DNA from 4 places in the Pseudomonas sp. H2_A10 genome. Region 2 is predicted to be linked to each of the others. Evidence: predicted binding sites of a transcription regulator. Region 2 holds the regulator's gene; each other region holds the start of a gene.
What was found. Region 2 encodes sigma-54, which starts transcription at its own class of promoters, with help from an activator protein. Its sites were predicted from a motif close to ANTGGCATNNANNTTGCTNT; they were not measured.
Positions count from the first base shown of each region.

Region 1 (4,193 bases), 1.2 Mb from region 2:
AGGGGGCCTACGCCAGACTCAAGTGATTGCTGGGGGCCGGTATTGCAAGGCCTCCTTGAGATGATCGCGGGTGATCGCCTGCACCTGATCCAAGTCCGCCAGAGTGCGTGCCACCTTGAGTAGCCGATGTGCTGCGCGCAGCGACAACGTCAGCCGCTCGCAGGCACCCTCCAGCCAGCTTTCATCGGCTTTCAGCAATTGGCAGTGCTCGCGCAGGCTCGGTAGATCAAGGAAGGCATTGGCGCAGCCCTGGCGCCGTTGCTGACGGTCCCTGGCTTCGGCCACGTGGGCCGAGGCTGTAGCCGTCGTGTCACCGGCCTGCCGGGTTGGATTCAACGCGGTTGTTTCACGTGCCACGGTAAGGTGCAGGTCGATTCGATCCAACAGCGGCCCGGAGAGCTTGTTTCGATACCGCTGGATTTGCTCCGGCGTGCAGCGACAGCGCCCACTGGGTTCGCCCATATAGCCGCAAGGGCAGGGGTTCATGGCCGCCACCAGTTGGAAGCGCGCCGGGAAACTCACTCGGTCGCGAGCGCGGGAAATCACGATATGTCCCGACTCCAGTGGCTCGCGCAGCACCTCCAGTACTTTGCGATCGAACTCTGGCAATTCATCCAGGAACAACACCCCGTGATGCGCCAGGGTAATTTCCCCTGGCTGCGGTTTCGAGCCGCCACCCACCAGCGCCGGGCCTGAAGCGGAATGGTGCGGCTGGCGAAACGGCCGGTGTGGCCAGTGGCTCAGCGGCGCGAGGCTGACCACCGATTGGATCGCCGCCACTTCCAGAGCCTCCTGTTCGCTCAGTGGCGGTAGCAAACCGGGCAGGCGGCTGGCGAGCAAGGTCTTGCCGGTGCCCGGTGGCCCGCTGAACAGCAGGTTATGCGCACCCGCCGCTGCGATCAGCAATGCACGCTTGGCGGCGAGCTGGCCCTGCACTTCGCTCAAGTCTGGGTAGGGCTTGTTCAGGTACAGCAAGCCATCGGATTTGTAGGGCTCAATCGGCACCTGCCCATTCAAGTGCGCTACCACCTGCAGGAGGTGATCCACCGCTATCACCTTCAACCCGCAAGCCAGGCAGGCCTCCTCGGCATTCGCCCGCGGCACTATCACGGTGCGCCCGGCCTTGCGCGCCGCCAATGCGGCTGGCAACACACCTTTGACCGCGCGCACTTCACCGGACAGCGCCAATTCGCCCAGGCATTCGACCTCATCGAGCATCAACGCCGGTACCTGCACGCTGGCCGCCAGAATCCCCAAGGCGATGGCCAAATCAAAGCGCCCGCCGTCCTTGGGCAGGTCGGCGGGCGCGAGGTTGAGGGTGATGCGGCGCGAGGGATATTGCAGGGCACTGTTGAGGATGGCGCTGCGCACGCGGTCCTTGCTTTCCTTGACGGCGGTTTCGGGCAGGCCCACCAGGGTCAGGGAAGGCAAGCCATTGGCCATGTGCACTTCTACGGTGACGGCGGGGGCTTCGACGCCGACCTGGGCGCGGCTGTGGACAATGGCGAGGGACATGCTCGTTCCTTGAAATGGGGGGCCGCTTCCTGCGGTTTTTCAAGGGTAGACGAGGTGGGGAAGAGCGAAGCGCGGAGGTTTTACAGAACGTATCCAGAGAAAAAGGTGACGCGCGTGTGGAGGGAGCCAGCCCCCTTCCACACGGGCTGCGTTTATTCAGCGGGTGGTGTTAACCGCGCTTCCAACTCCGCGACTTTCGCTTCCAGGCTCTCCAGCCGCGCACGCGTGCGGGCCAGCACCACCATTTGGCTATCAAACTCTTCTCGGCTTACCAGGTCGAGCTTGCTGAAGCCACTTTGCAGCAAGGCCTTGAACTGGCTTTCGATTTCATTGCGGGGCAGCGGGGTTTCGCCGCTGAACAGGCGAGAGGCATGGCCGCTCAGGGCGTCGAGGAGGTCTTTGGGCGCGAGCATGGGAAATATTCCGGAAAACTGTTGGCGGGCAGTGTATCACGCAGCGTCTATAGTCTTTTTCACGGCCTGCGGCGCACGCTTTTCGCGCATCGCGCCGGACGGCGGCGCACTGTTTTCGTGCGCATTGCGGCCGCCAGACAGCCCTGCGGGTGGGCTTAAGTGGGCAATGGACTGATTTCAGTGGTTTTTACGGAGCTGGCAAGGTTTCTGCTTAGACGATCATGACCCATGCACTGATGCAGTCGCTGTGACGAATGCAGTGCGCCGACGGATCAGGGGTACAGGTTTCGTCACCAGTGGTTAGCTGGCGTCGCAATGGCAACTGCCCTTGCGACGATGCGTTACAAAGCCAGGCACTGCGCTTAGACTTGAGACGGGTTTGTTTTCCTGGGGCAAGTCCACCAATTCGGGAGAGAGTTTTCATGAAGCTAGTCACTGCCATCATCAAGCCGTTCAAGTTGGACGATGTACGCGAGTCACTGTCCGAGATCGGCGTGCAGGGCATTACCGTTACTGAGGTCAAGGGCTTCGGTCGGCAGAAGGGTCACACCGAGCTGTATCGCGGCGCGGAATACGTAGTCGATTTCCTGCCGAAGGTGAAGATCGATGTCGCCATTGACGACAAGGATCTTGACCGGGTTATCGAGGCGATAACCAAGGCGGCCAACACCGGCAAGATCGGTGACGGCAAGATCTTCGTGGTCAATCTGGAACAGGCGATTCGCATCCGTACCGGCGAAACCGATACCGACGCAATCTAAGCCGCCAAACCCCAACGCCCCAGGAGAAAACAATATGACTCTGCGTAAATTCGCAGGGCTCGGAGCCCTGTTGTCCATCGTAATGCCAAGCCTGGCCATGGCGGCAGACGAAGTGGCTGCTCCAGTCCTCAACTCCGGCGACACCGCCTGGATGCTGACCGCCACCGCACTGGTGCTGTTCATGACCATCCCGGGCCTGGCGCTGTTTTACGGCGGCATGGTCCGCTCCAAGAATATTCTGTCGGTGATGATGCAGTGCTTCGCCATCACTGGCCTGATCAGCATCCTGTGGGTCATCTACGGTTACAGCATCGCGTTCGATACCACCGGTATGGAGCAGGGCGTAGTCAACTTCAATTCCTTCTTCGGCGGCATGGGCAAGGCGTTCCTGGCGGGTGTCACTCCGGCCAGCATCACCGGGCCTGCGGCGCTGTTCCCGGAAGCGGTGTTCATCACTTTCCAGATGACCTTCGCCATCATCACCCCGGCGCTGATCGTCGGTGCGTTCGCTGAGCGTATGAAGTTTTCCGCAATGCTGATTTTCATGGGCATCTGGTTCACGCTGGTCTATGCGCCGATCGCGCACATGGTCTGGAGCGGCAACGGTGGCCTGATGTGGGACTGGGGCGTGCTGGACTTCGCCGGCGGCACCGTGGTGCACATCAACGCCGGTGTGGCCGGCCTGGTAGCTTGCCTGGTACTCGGCAAGCGCAAGGGCTTCCCGACCACACCGATGGCCCCGCACAACCTCGGTTACACCCTGATCGGTGCGGCCATGCTGTGGATCGGCTGGTTCGGCTTCAACGCCGGCTCGGCTGTGGCGGCCAACGGCACTGCGGGCATGGCGATGCTGGTGACTCAGATTGCAACTGCCGCTGCGGCGCTGGGCTGGATGTTCGCCGAGTGGATCACTCACGGTAAGCCAAGCGCACTGGGCATCGCCTCGGGTGTGGTGGCTGGCCTGGTCGCGATCACGCCGGCCGCCGGCACCGTGGGCCCGATGGGCGCACTGATCATCGGCCTGGCGGCGGGTGTGGTGTGCTTCTTCTGTGCCACTACTCTCAAGCGCAAGCTGGGCTACGACGATTCCCTGGATGCCTTCGGCGTACACGGCATTGGCGGTATTCTCGGCGCGATCCTTACCGGTGTATTCGCAGCCCCTTCTCTGGGCGGTTTCGGCACCGTGACTGATATCGCGGCTCAAGTCTGGATCCAGTGCAAAGGCGTCGGTTTCACCGTGATCTACACGGCCATCGTCACCTACATCATCCTGAAGGTGCTGGACATGGTCATGGGCCTGCGTGTCAGCGAAGAGGAGGAGGCTGTTGGCCTCGACCTGGCGCAACACAACGAACGCGGCTACAACTTGTAAGTACGCGAAAAAAAGATGCCCGGCTTGCCGGGCATTTTTTTGTCTGGCGTTTGTCAGTCATAACAAGCTGTGCCGGTTTTGCGTCGAGTTTGTGATAGGACGCACACGGCACTTTTTAGCGTGCGAATGTCT
Region 1 covers NZ_CP162821.1:1,109,750-1,113,942, forward strand. Annotated here, with positions in the region: gene AB4O23_RS05000 (YifB family Mg chelatase-like AAA ATPase) at 19-1,515, opposite strand; gene AB4O23_RS05005 (accessory factor UbiK family protein) at 1,668-1,928, opposite strand; gene glnK (P-II family nitrogen regulator) at 2,351-2,689, shown strand; gene AB4O23_RS05015 (ammonium transporter) at 2,724-4,061, shown strand.
Region 1: the regulator sigma-54 is predicted to act here: its motif matches at 2,123-2,142, upstream of glnK (P-II family nitrogen regulator).

Region 2 (4,193 bases):
TGGCACTGCGCAGTTTGTCGCGTACCTCCTTGCGGTCGAGCATGCTGGCGATCTGCCGGAGCAGTTCCAGGTGCGCATCGGTGGCGGCTTCCGGGACCAGCAGCACAAATAGCAGGTCAACCGGGGCGCCGTCGATGGCGTCAAAATCGATCGGAGCTTCCAGATGCAGCAGGGCGCTCACGGGGGTGTCACAGCCTTTGAGGCGGCAGTGAGGAATGGCGATGCCGTTGCCAAAACCGGTGGAACCGAGTTTTTCACGGGCAACCAGTGCCTCGAAGACAACTTGCATCTCCAGATCCGGCACTTCGCGGGCGATCAGGTTGGCAATTTGTTCAAGGGCTTTTTTCTTGCTGCCGCCCGGCACGTTCACGAGGGAACGGCCGGGGGTCAGGATGGTTTCAAGTCGGATCATGGGGGGAGAGTTAACGACCTGTACCTTGCATCAGGTGCAGATTCTTTTCCTTATGCTTTATGAGTTGGCGGTCCAGCTTGTCGTAGAGCGAGTCAATCGCCGCGTACATGTCCTCATGCTCAGCATTGGCGACGAGCTTGGCATTCGGTACGTGCAGGGTGGCCTCGATTTTCTGCTTGAGCTTATCGACCTCCATGATGACCTGCACGTTGGTGATCTTGTCAAAATGCCCCGCAAGCTTGTTCAGCTTGCTCTCGGTGTACTCACGCAGGGGCTTGGTGACTTCCAGCTGGTGTCCACTGATGTTGACTTGCATACAGCTTCTCCTTCGTTGCCAGTGCATAAAGCGGCAGGCAAAGACGCCTGCCACTGGAACGCTGTGGCCCGCCCGTCACATCAAACGCTTACGCTCGCTGGAAGGCGCGATCCCAAGGGACTCGCGGTACTTGGCGACGGTTCGACGGGCGACCTGAATGCCTTGTGCCTCCAGTAAACCAGCGATCTTGCTGTCACTCAACGGCTTTTTCTGATTTTCCGCGGCAACCAGTTTTTTGATGATCGCGCGGATCGCCGTGGACGAGCATTCGCCGCCTTCGGAGGTGCTGACATGGCTGGAGAAAAAGTATTTGAGCTCATATATACCCCGTGGGGTATGCATGAATTTTTGCGTCGTCACCCGTGAAATCGTTGATTCGTGCATGCCTACCGCCTCGGCGATGTCATGCAGCACCAGAGGCTTCATCGCCTCGTCGCCGTATTCCAGGAAGCCGCGCTGATGCTCGACGATCTGGGTGGCAACTTTCATCAGGGTTTCGTTACGGCTCTGCAGGCTCTTGATGAACCAGCGGGCTTCCTGCAACTGGTTGCGCATGAAGGTGTTGTCGGCGCTGGTGTCGGCGCGGCGCACAAAACCGGCATATTGCGGGTTGACCCGCAGGCGTGGCACCGACTCCTGGTTCAATTCCACCAGCCAGCGTTCGTTGTCCTTGCGCACAATCACGTCAGGGACCACATATTCGGCTTCGCTGGACTCGATCTGCGAGCCCGGGCGCGGGTTGAGGCTTTGCACCAGTTCGATAACCTGGCGCAGGTCATCTTCCTTGAGCTTCATGCGGCGCATCAACTGGCTGTAGTCGCGGCTGCCCAGCAGGTCGATGTAATCGGTGACCAGGCGCTGGGCTTCAGCCAGCCAAGGTGTCTTGGCGGGCAGCTGGCGCAGTTGCAGCAACAGGCATTCGCTCAGGGAGCGGGCGCCAATGCCCGCAGGCTCGAACTGCTGGATGCGGTGCAGGACGGCTTCGATTTCGTCCAGCTCAATGTCCAGTTCAGGGTCGAAGGCCTCCAGAATCTCCTCGAGCGTCTCGTCCAGATAACCCTGGTTGTTGATGCAATCGATCAGCGTGACGGCGATCAGGCGATCGGTGTCGGACATCGGTGCGAGGTTCAGTTGCCACAACAGATGGCTCTGCAGGCTTTCGCCGGCGGAGGTGCGGGTGGTGAAGTCCCACTCGTCATCATCGTTGCTGGGCAGGCTGCTCGCGCTGGTCTGGTAGACGTCTTCCCAGGCGGTATCCACCGGGAGTTCGTTGGGAATGCGTTCGTTCCAGTCGCCTTCCTCAAGGTTATCCACCGTTGGGGCGGTTTCCTGGTAGGAGGGTTCCTGCACGTCGGAATTGGTTTTTTGCTCGATGTTGTCGGCCAGCGGGTCTGCATTATCGAAGTCGTCGCCTTCTTCCTGGCGTTCGAGCATCGGATTGGACTCCAGGGCCTCCTGGATTTCCTGTTGCAGGTCCAGGGTCGACAATTGGAGCAGGCGGATGGCCTGTTGCAGCTGCGGTGTCATCGTCAGCTGCTGGCCCATTCTCAGGACTAGCGATGGTTTCATGGCAGGGGCTTAACACCTTATTCGCCGGCGCAATGCGCCATCCACGACAGGGCGCGTGAGCGCCAAACATAAGCAAATTATATGCCTGATATCGAGGGCTTTGCCTAGAGCGCGGTAACAATAAAAAAACCGTAGGTTTTTCTTTGGTACGCGCGCTTCGGACAAACGACCTGCCACCCCCTGTTCATACAGGTGGTTTTACAGGCGGAACTCGTGACCCAGGTACACTTCCTTGACCAGTTCGTTGGCCAGGATGGTCGCGGAATCGCCTTCGGCGATCAACTGGCCATCGTTGACGATATACGCGGTTTCGCAGATATCGAGGGTTTCACGCACGTTGTGGTCGGTGATCAATACGCCGATACCCTTGGCCTTGAGGTGATGGATGATCTGCTTGATGTCGCCGACCGAAATCGGGTCGACGCCGGCAAACGGTTCGTCCAGCAGGATGAACTTTGGCGCGGTCGCCAGGGCGCGGGCGATTTCCACGCGACGACGCTCGCCACCGGACAGGCTCATGCCAAGGTTGTCGCGAATGTGGTTGATGTGGAACTCCTGCAGCAGGCTTTCCAGCTCTTGGCGGCGGCCGTCACGGTCGAGTTCCTTGCGGGTCTCAAGGATAGCCATGATGTTGTCGGCAACCGACAGTTTGCGGAAGATCGAGGCTTCTTGCGGGAGATAGCCGATACCGGCGCGAGCACGGCCGTGCATCGGCTGATGGCTGACATCCAGGTCGTCGATCAGTACGCGACCCTGATCTGCCTGGACCAGGCCGACGATCATATAGAAGCATGTGGTCTTGCCGGCGCCGTTGGGGCCGAGCAAGCCGACGATCTGGCCGCTGTCGATCGACAGGCTGACGTCGCGCACGACCTGACGGCTTTTATAGGCCTTGGCCAGATGCTGGGCTTTCAGGGTTGCCATTACTCGGCCTTCTTCTTCGGCTGGATAACCATGTCGATACGCGGACGTGGCGCAGTTACCTTGTTGCCATTGGCTCGACCGGCGTTGGCGATCTGCTTCACGGTGTCATAGGTGATTTTTTCACCTTCCGTGGAGTTGCCATCGGGGCTCAGCACCTTGGCCTGGTCGATCAATACAATGCGGTTCTGCTGGGCATGGTACTGGATGGTCTTGCCGTAGCCCTTCATCGGGCCTGTATCGGTAGCCGACTGCTTCTGTTCGAAGTAAGCCAGGTTGCCCACCGAGGTCACGACGTCAATATCACCGTTTGGGGTGCGCGTCAGTGTCACGGTATTGCCGGTGATCTTCATCGACCCCTGGGTAATGATCACGCCGCCGGTGTAGGTCGCTACACCTTGCTTGTCATCCAGTTGCGCATCGTCAGCCGAGATGTGGATCGGCTGCTGGCTATCGTTCGGCAGAGCCCAGGCGCTCACGCTTCCCAGTGCTGCGCCCAGACTGAGCAAAATAGGGAGAGTTTTAACGAGCCTCATACTGTCCTCTTACGTTCGATAGCAGGTGTATCCTGCTTTCTTTCAAATACGCTTTCATTCCCTTGCCAGTCGATACACCGCCAGCGCCGTCGATTCTAACGTCTTGCTCGGTCTGCGCATATTGCTTCTGCGGGAATACGGTCATGCGACTGGTAGTAATCACCGTGTCGCGTTTCTGGGCGTCAGTGCGTGCAACACGCACCGAATCAATCAGTTCTACCTCGGTACCGTCCGGGTTCACCTCGCCACGCTTGCTGGTGACGTGCCACGGAAACTCAGTGCCGCGATACAGGTTCAGGTCCGGATTGGTCAGCAGGGTGACTTCGGTCGTCTTCAAATGCTCGACCTTGTCCGAGGTCATTTCGTACTGCACCTTGCCGTCCGGCAGGAACTGCACGCTGTAGGCGTTGGTGGCGTAATAGTCGATAGCGCCTTCGTC
Region 2 covers NZ_CP162821.1:5,952,099-5,956,291, reverse strand. Annotated here, with positions in the region: gene ptsN (PTS IIA-like nitrogen regulatory protein PtsN) at 1-412, opposite strand, end outside; gene hpf (ribosome hibernation-promoting factor, HPF/YfiA family) at 423-728, opposite strand; gene AB4O23_RS27705 (RNA polymerase factor sigma-54) at 804-2,297, opposite strand; gene lptB (LPS export ABC transporter ATP-binding protein) at 2,496-3,221, opposite strand; gene lptA (lipopolysaccharide transport periplasmic protein LptA) at 3,221-3,754, opposite strand; gene lptC (LPS export ABC transporter periplasmic protein LptC) at 3,741-4,193, opposite strand, start outside.

Region 3 (4,193 bases), 570 kb from region 2:
CGACATTACGCGTTCTACTTCGCCGCCGAAGTCGGCGTGGCCCGGGGTATCCACGATGTTGATGTGGTAGCCGTTCCAGTTGATAGCGGTGTTTTTTGCCAGGATGGTAATACCGCGCTCTTTTTCCTGGTCGTTGGAGTCCATCACGCGCTCGTCGTTGAGCTCGTTGCGCTCCAGGGTGCCGGATTGACGCAGGAGTTTGTCTACCAGGGTGGTTTTACCATGGTCAACGTGAGCAATGATGGCGATGTTACGTAGATTTTCGATCACTTGTGTATCTCGATCAGAGGATTCGGTGTGCTGACAGGTCGTGGCAGCGATTTACAGTAGAGTCAGGCCTTGCCGTTACAGCTTGACGGCAGAGTCGGGGGGCCGGTGACGCAGGCCACAGGCAAACAGCCCCGGGCTCTTAGCTCGGTCGATAAACGCGCACATTGGCATGCCCCTCACTGAGCAAATGGTGGGCATGCAGGCGACTCATCACGCCTTTGTCGCAATACAGCAGGTACTGACGGCTGTCATCCAGTTCCTTGAAACGCGCGTTCAATGCATAGAACGGCAGCGTTTGTACGTCGATGCCGGCGATTTCCAGCGGCTCATCTTCCGCGGCATCCGGGTGACGGATGTCGATGACGATCTGGCCGGCCAGGGCTTCGCTGACTTCTTCGATCTGCACATCCTGGCCCAACTCGTCGATAACACGATCGATCGGTACCAGCTTGGCGTTCTCGAGCGCACGCTCCAGAATCGCCATATCAAACTGTTGTTCTTCGTACTCCACGCGGTTGCGCTTGGCGTGGGTCTTGGGGTTCACCGAGATGACCCCGCAGTACTCAGGCATATGCTTGGCGAAGTCGGCGGTGCCGATTTCTTCCGCCAAATCGATGATGTCCTGCTTGTGGCTGGCGATCAGCGGGCGCAGCACCAGCTTCTCGGTCACGCAGTCGATCAGCGACAGGTTCGGCAGCGTCTGGCTGGAAACCTGGGAAATCGCTTCGCCGGTCACCAGCGCGTCGATCTGCAATTGATCGGCGATACGGGAGGCCGCGCGCAACATCATACGCTTCAATACCACGCCCATATGACTGTTATCGACTTTGCCGAGAATTTCGCCCAGCACTTCCTCGAACGGTACGCTCACAAATAGCACGCGTTGGGAGCTGCCGTACTTCTTCCAGATAAAGTGCGCAACTTCCATCACGCCCAATTCGTGTGCGCGCCCACCCAGGTTGAAGAAGCAGAAGTGGCTCATCAGGCCGCGGCGCATGATCTGGTAGGCCGCCACCGTGGAATCGAAACCGCCGGACATCAGCACCAGGGTCTGTTCCAGGGCGCCGAGCGGGTAGCCGCCGATGCTGTTGTGCTGGCTGTGGATCACAAACAACCGTTGGTCGCGAATTTCCATGCGCACTTCAATTTGCGGCGCTTTCAGGGAAATTCCAGCGGCGCCGCACTCGCGACGCAGCTTGCTGCCGACGTATTTCTCCACGTCCATGGAGCTGAACGGGTGCTTGCCGGCACGCTTGCAGCGCACCGAAAAAATCTTGCCTTCAAGGTTGTCGCCAAAATGCAGTTTGCATTTTTCGGTGATGTCGTCGAAGTCGCCCAGCGCGTACTCGTCAACCTGCAGGAAGTGTGCGATGCCCGGCATGCAGCTCAGGCGCTCGGTCATATCCTTCAAGGCTTTGGCGTCGGTCAGGCGGGTTTCCAGCTCGAGGTTGTCCCACACGCCATTCACCACCACAGCCGGGTCCAGATCTCGGAGCACGGCACGGATGTTCTTGGCCAATTGACGGATAAAACGCATCCGTACCGGTCGGCTCTTGATGGTGATTTCGGGGAAGACTTTAACGATTAATTTCATGGAAACAGCGCGCGCCGGGCCTGCTGAAAAAGGGGGGCGCGGATTATAGCGGAAATCGCTCAAGGTTTAACCAGTTAATATGCACTCACACCGCAACGCACTAAAGCGGTGCATTTGCATGCGCATGCGCCACATTGCAGTGCGCTATTTTCGGGCTTTTGTCGCTGCGCACCTTTATAGGGTCGCTTTTGGCGCAAAAAACCCATGTTGGCGCACTGGCATGCAATTTGCTCTCTTGTGAGGCAGGTTGCCATGGCGGACTATCCGCGCCGGCATCACCCACATTCTAAGGGCTAACTCCACTACCCCAGCCCGAAGCCACCCGGAGGACACTATGTCGAAGTCGGTTCAACTCATCAAAGATCATGACGTTAAATGGATTGATCTGCGCTTCACGGACACCAAAGGCACTCAGCACCACGTGACCATGCCGGCTCGCGACGCGCTGGATGATGCTTTCTTCGAAGAAGGCAAAATGTTCGACGGTTCCTCCATTGCCGGCTGGAAAGGCATCGAAGCCTCCGACATGATCCTGATGCCGGACGACAGCACTGCCGTCCTTGACCCGTTCACCGAAGACCCAACCCTGATCATCGTCTGCGACGTGATCGAGCCTTCGACCATGCAAGGCTACGATCGCGACCCACGTGCGATCGCCAAGCGCGCCGAGGAATACCTGAAGTCGACCGGTATCGGCGACACCGTATTCGTAGGCCCGGAACCAGAGTTCTTCATCTTTGATTCGGTCAAGTTCAAGTCCGACATCTCCGGTTCCATGTTCAAAATCTTCTCCGAGCAAGGCTCGTGGATGTCCGACCAGGACGTGGAAGGCGGCAACAAAGGCCACCGTCCAGGCGTCAAAGGTGGCTACTTCCCGGTTCCGCCGTTCGACCACGACCACGAAATCCGTACCTCCATGTGCAACGCCATGGAAGAAATGGGCCTGGTCATCGAAGTTCACCACCACGAAGTGGCGACTGCCGGCCAGAACGAAATCGGCGTGAAGTTCAACACCCTGGTAGCCAAGGCTGACGAAGTCCAGACCCTGAAGTACTGCGTACACAACGTAGCTGATGCCTACGGCCGTACCGCTACCTTCATGCCTAAGCCACTGTACGGCGATAACGGTTCGGGTATGCACGTTCACCTGTCCATCGCCAAAGAAGGCAAGAACACCTTCGCCGGCGAAGGTTATGCCGGCCTGTCCGACACCGCCCTGTACTTCATCGGCGGTATCATCAAGCACGGTAAGGCCCTGAACGGCTTCACCAACCCGTCGACCAACTCCTACAAGCGTCTGGTCCCAGGTTTCGAAGCACCGGTGATGCTGGCCTACTCGGCTCGCAACCGTTCCGCCTCGATCCGTATTCCTTACGTGTCCAGCCCACGCGCTCGCCGTATCGAAGCGCGCTTCCCTGATCCGGCAGCCAACCCATACCTGGCCTTCGCTGCGCTGGTCATGGCTGGCCTGGACGGCATCCAGAACAAGATCCACCCAGGCGATGCCGCCGACAAAAACTTGTACGACCTGCCGCCTGAAGAGGCCAAAGAGATCCCACAAGTGTGCGGCAGCCTGAAAGAAGCCCTGGAAGAGCTGGACAAGGGCCGTGCGTTCCTGACCAAAGGCGGCGTATTCAGCGACGACTTCATCGATGCCTACATCGAGCTCAAAAGCGAAGAAGAAATCAAGGTTCGCACCTTCGTACACCCACTGGAATACGAGCTGTACTACAGCTGCTGATCCGGTAGCGCTGCTTGACGCAGCGTGATGAAAAAGGCCTCCTTCGGGAGGTCTTTTTTTGCCCGGGAATTAACCCGAATCCCCCCTCCCTCCCACAAGGAGATCAGCATTGAAACGTCGACTTGCGTTCGCTTTAGTGTTTTTCAGCGCCAGTGCATTGGCTGCGCCCCCCACTCTTGAGCCGCTGCTCAACAGCATCGCCGAACGCCTGGAAATCGCCGACCAGGTGGCGCTGAGCAAATGGGACAGCAAAAAACCGGTGGAAGATAAGAAGCGCGAACAAGAAGTGATCGCCAGCGTTGTCGCCCAGGCGCCGAGCTACAAACTGGCACCCGCCGCCGCCGAGCAATTCTTCTCGGCCCAGATCGAGGCAAACAAGCTGGTGCAGTACACCCACCTGTCCGATTGGCAGTTCCAGGGCAAGGCACCCGACGATCCGCGCCCGGACCTGGTGAAGCAGATTCGCCCGCAGCTGGATCAATTGCAAACACGCCTGCTGCAACAACTGGCGGACTTCACCCCCCAACGTAGCGACCCGCAGTGCCCTCACTGGCTGACCGAAGCGGTGCATGAGCCGCTGAACGACCC
Region 3 covers NZ_CP162821.1:516,891-521,083, forward strand. Annotated here, with positions in the region: gene typA (translational GTPase TypA) at 1-270, opposite strand, end outside; gene thiI (tRNA uracil 4-sulfurtransferase ThiI) at 410-1,864, opposite strand; gene glnA (glutamate--ammonia ligase) at 2,199-3,605, shown strand; gene AB4O23_RS02360 (chorismate mutase) at 3,715-4,193, shown strand, end outside.
Region 3: the regulator sigma-54 is predicted to act here: its motif matches at 2,079-2,098, upstream of glnA (glutamate--ammonia ligase).

Region 4 (4,193 bases), 2.4 Mb from region 2:
CGGAAGGCACCGCTGCGAGTGTACTCCAGCGAACCGTCGCTGCCCTTCTGCACGAAGAAGCCACCACCCTGGATCGCCATGTCCAGGATACCGCCGCTGCCGTTGACGTCACCCTGGGTGAATTGCTGGGACACCGCCGCCAGGTTCACGCCGTTGCCGATGCTGTTCTGGCCGGTACCCAGTTTGGACGCGGCATAGATGTCGGAGAATTCCGCACGGGACGACTTGAAGCCGGTGGTCGCGACGTTGGCGATGTTGTTGCCGGTCACGTCCAGTTGTTTATTGGCCGCATAGAGGCCGCTAAGGCCGATGTTAAAAGACATGTTTCTCTCCCTCTGCCGTATCTAGCCGGCTCTATGTACCAATAGTCTGAATTTGCGACAGCTTCACGCTGCCCATGCCACCTGCAAGGTTCAGCAGCATTTCGCCGCCGGTCTTGCTCAACGTCACGCTGGTCACGGTTGCCGGCAGCGATGTTGCCAGGGCCACTGCGTCGCCCTTGTCATTCTTGGTCGTGGCCGCAAAGGTGTAGGTGCCGGCTGGGGCGACCTCGCCGTTGCCGTTCTTGCCATCCCAGATAAAGTCCGACGTACCGGCACTCTGGGCGCCCAAATCGAGGGTGCGCACCAGGTTGCCGTCTTTGTCGGTGATCTTGACGGTGACGTTACCCGTCGCCGCGGTCACGGCCACCGAGCCGGTCATGCTCTTGCTGGTATCCACCAGGGCCTTGTCGGTCTGGGTGATGATCGAACGCCCGACCAGCGAAGAAGCCTGCAGCGCTTGCGAGGAGCTGAAGTTGCTGGAGATGTTATTCACCGAGTCGTTCAGGGTGTTGATGCCTTCGAGGCTGCTGAACTGCGCCAGCTGGGCCACGAATGCACCGTTGTCCTGGGGTGACAGCGGGTTCTGGTTTTTCAGTTGGGTCACCAGCAGTTGCAGGAACGCGTCCTTGCCCAGCGACTGGTTGCCCGTCGCGGTCTTGGAAGCATCACCCAGGCTGCTGTTGTCCGTTGCAGTCTTGACCTTGGAATTGAACAGGTCCTGGACTGCCGTGTTGTTAGACGTATCAACGATGGCCATTATTTGGCGCCCCTTATCACTGACCCAGGGTCAGGACCTTTTGCATCATGGTTTTGGCGGTGTTCATCATTTCCGCGTTGGTCTGGAACGAGCGGCTGGCGGAGATCATGTCGGCCATCTCCTCGACCACGTTGACGTTCGGGTAATACACGTAGCCTTTTTCGTTCGCTGCCGGGTGGTTAGGCTCGTAGCGCGCTTCGAGGTTGCTCTGGTCTTCGACCACACCGAGTACCTGCACGCCTTTGCCGGCGGCGTCCTGTTCCTGGAACAACGAATCGCTGCCACCGTTCTGGCCGGCCTGGAACATGGTGGCGAACACCGGGTGCCGGGCGCGATAGGTTTGGTCAATGCTCGAAGACACAGTCTCGGCGTTGGCGATGTTACTGGCGACGGTGTTGAGGCGCGTGGTCTGGGCGCTCATGCCACTGCCGGCAATATTGAAAACACTGGACAGGGACATGGCTTACTCTCCACGCAGGGCTGACATCAGCCCTTTGAATTTGCTGTTGAGCAGGGTAAAGCTGGCCTGAAAGTTCACCGAGTTCTCGGCATAAGCCGATTGCTCCAGTTGGGCGTCGACGGTGTTCTGGTCGATCGATGGCTGCATCGGCGTGCGATACAGCAACGACTCGTCACCACTGCTCAGGCCTTGCGCTTCGATATGACGGTTGTTGGTCATGTTCAAGGCGAAGGTGCCGTTCTTGGTCTTGTCCTGCTGTGCAGCGAGCACAGCGGAGAAGTCCAGGTCCCGAGCCTTGTAGTTCGGGGTGTCGGCGTTGGCAATGTTGTTGGCCAGGACTTCGGCACGCTGGGCGCGGAAGCCCAGGGCTTGTTCGTGGATACCGAGCGCTTTATCGAAGCTGATGCTCATGGCGGAAACCTTTAGGCTGACCTGCTGTTCGTTAACAGGACTATAGCAAGGTGCATGCCAACCTGAGCAGAGCCCGAATTTCAAGGGCTTGCGGCAATGTTGCCGGCGGTGATGCCAGAAAAGCGGCAAGCGATTTCCGCGTAGCGCCAGTAAAGCGGCAATCGGGCTTGCCGCTTGCGAGTGGAGGGCTATAAACGGTGTGCGCAGGGGGCCGGGGTATTTAACCGTTTGTCCGTACTGTTATTTATGACAATTGCGACACGCGTAGGCTTTGATACTTTATCAACCGACCCCCTTAAGCACAACGCAGAGGCTCGACATGTTGATAATCCCGGCCCCCAGGTTTGTCGAACAGGATTCGACACAGCCGATCCCGAATCTTGACCCTGCCCGACTGAGCGGCGACGTCGCCATACTGAGGTTGGATTTTCCTATGCAGCCAGCCGATTATTTCTATTTGAGCCTCAACAGCACCGTTCTTGGTGGCACGCACAATCAAAGCTTTAATATTGCCCACAGCACCGCTTCGCTGCGGATTCTGATTCCCACGAACATTGTCATCGCCAGTGCGGGCACCGAAGTCCAGTTGCGGGCCCGCATCCTGCGTGGAGGGCTGTATTCCACTGCAGGGGAGGCGAGAGTAAACATCGGTCGCCTGCCCATTGTGGTGCCACCAGACCAGTCATGGGACTTCAGCGACGGCACCTTTCAAGGCTGGGTAGCACAAGGCGTCTATGTGTCGCGGCTAAGCGTGATCGGTAGCCGCGTGGTCGTTAACCAGTTCAACAATCAGGCCACCAGCTCCCACATCATCACCCGTGCAGTTCCGGTAACGGCAGGACGCACCTATAACTGCAGCTTCGAGGTGACGGGAAGTACAGCCGTCAGCGACGGGTCGACCCTGCACATGACGATAAACGGCAGCCGGATCGGGCCTGACGTCACCACTATTACCGATGCCCGACGCCAAATCGGAACAGGAACATTTACCGCCGCCACGACGGGAACCGTGCGACTCGGCATCTTCAACGCAACAGTGCCCAGCGGGCAACATGGCCTGTCCCTGGGGCCCCTCCAAATGAGCACCACGCCCTGAGCGCTGTTGATGAGGACCGGCAGCGATTTTGCGCGAATAAAAAACGGGAGACTTTGCAAAGGTCTCCCGTTTTTGTTTTTAAAGCGCCGGTTATTTGGCCTGGTAAATGATGCCGGGGCTGCACTGCACCATCTGGAAGTGATCCGGCAGGCCGTTCAGCGCTTCGGAAGCACCCAGGAACAGGTAGCCGCCACGCTTGAGCGTGCCATGGATGCGCAACAGGATGTCTTTCTTCACCTCGGCCGAGAAGTAGATCAGCACGTTGCGGCAAAACACCATGTCGAACTTGCCCAGGCTGGCGTAGCTGTCGAGCAGGTTGAACGAGCGAAACTCCACGCGGTTTTTGATCGGCGCCTTGATCGCCCAGCGCCCGGCGCCTTTAGGCTCGAAGTAGCGCTGCAACCGGTCTTGGGACAAACCACGGCCCAGGGCCAGGCTGTCGTACTCACCGGTCTTGCAGTTGGTGAGCATGGTGCCGGACAGATCGGTGGCGACAATTTGCGCACCGGCCTTCAATTGCCCGATGTTGGTCCGCTCGAACTCATCGATGGACATCGAGATGGAATACGGCTCCTGCCCCGAAGAACAGGCCGCCGACCAGATGCGCAGACGCTGGCCCGGGCTGGCCTTGATAGCCTCCGGCAGCACCTTGCTCTTGAGCACCTCAAAGGGGTAGGTGTCACGAAACCACAGGGTTTCGTTGGTGGTCATGGCATCGACCACCATCTCTTTGAGCCCACTGCGCGGCTGGCCCTGGATCCGTTGAACCAACTCACCCAGGGACTTGATACCCTGCTGCTCCATTAGTTTGTTAAGACGACTGGATACCAGGTATTGCTTGTTTTCACCGAGCAATATCCCACAGGCTTTTTCCAGGAAGACCCGGAACTGCTCAAAATCCAAATTACCTGTAGACACTGATACCGCCTCTAAAATCGTATGACCGCCAGGGAAAAAGCCCCTGGCTATTATTATTCTGCTGCCTTGATCCGGTCGACCACCCGGGATGCCAGGTCATCAGGACGGAATTTGGCCAGGAAGTCATCGGCACCGACTTTCTTGACCATCGCCTGATTGAATACACCCGACAACGAAGTATGCAGGACGATATGCAATTTTTGCATGCGTGGATCGCTGCGTATTTCG
Region 4 covers NZ_CP162821.1:2,328,733-2,332,925, reverse strand. Annotated here, with positions in the region: partial or broken gene flgE (flagellar hook protein FlgE) at 1-323, opposite strand, end outside; gene flgD (flagellar hook assembly protein FlgD) at 355-1,080, opposite strand; gene flgC (flagellar basal body rod protein FlgC) at 1,097-1,540, opposite strand; gene flgB (flagellar basal body rod protein FlgB) at 1,544-1,951, opposite strand; gene AB4O23_RS10895 (hypothetical protein) at 2,271-3,047, shown strand; gene cheR (protein-glutamate O-methyltransferase CheR) at 3,138-3,965, opposite strand; gene AB4O23_RS10885 (chemotaxis protein CheV) at 4,019-4,193, opposite strand, start outside.
Region 4: the regulator sigma-54 is predicted to act here: its motif matches at 1,994-2,013, upstream of flgB (flagellar basal body rod protein FlgB).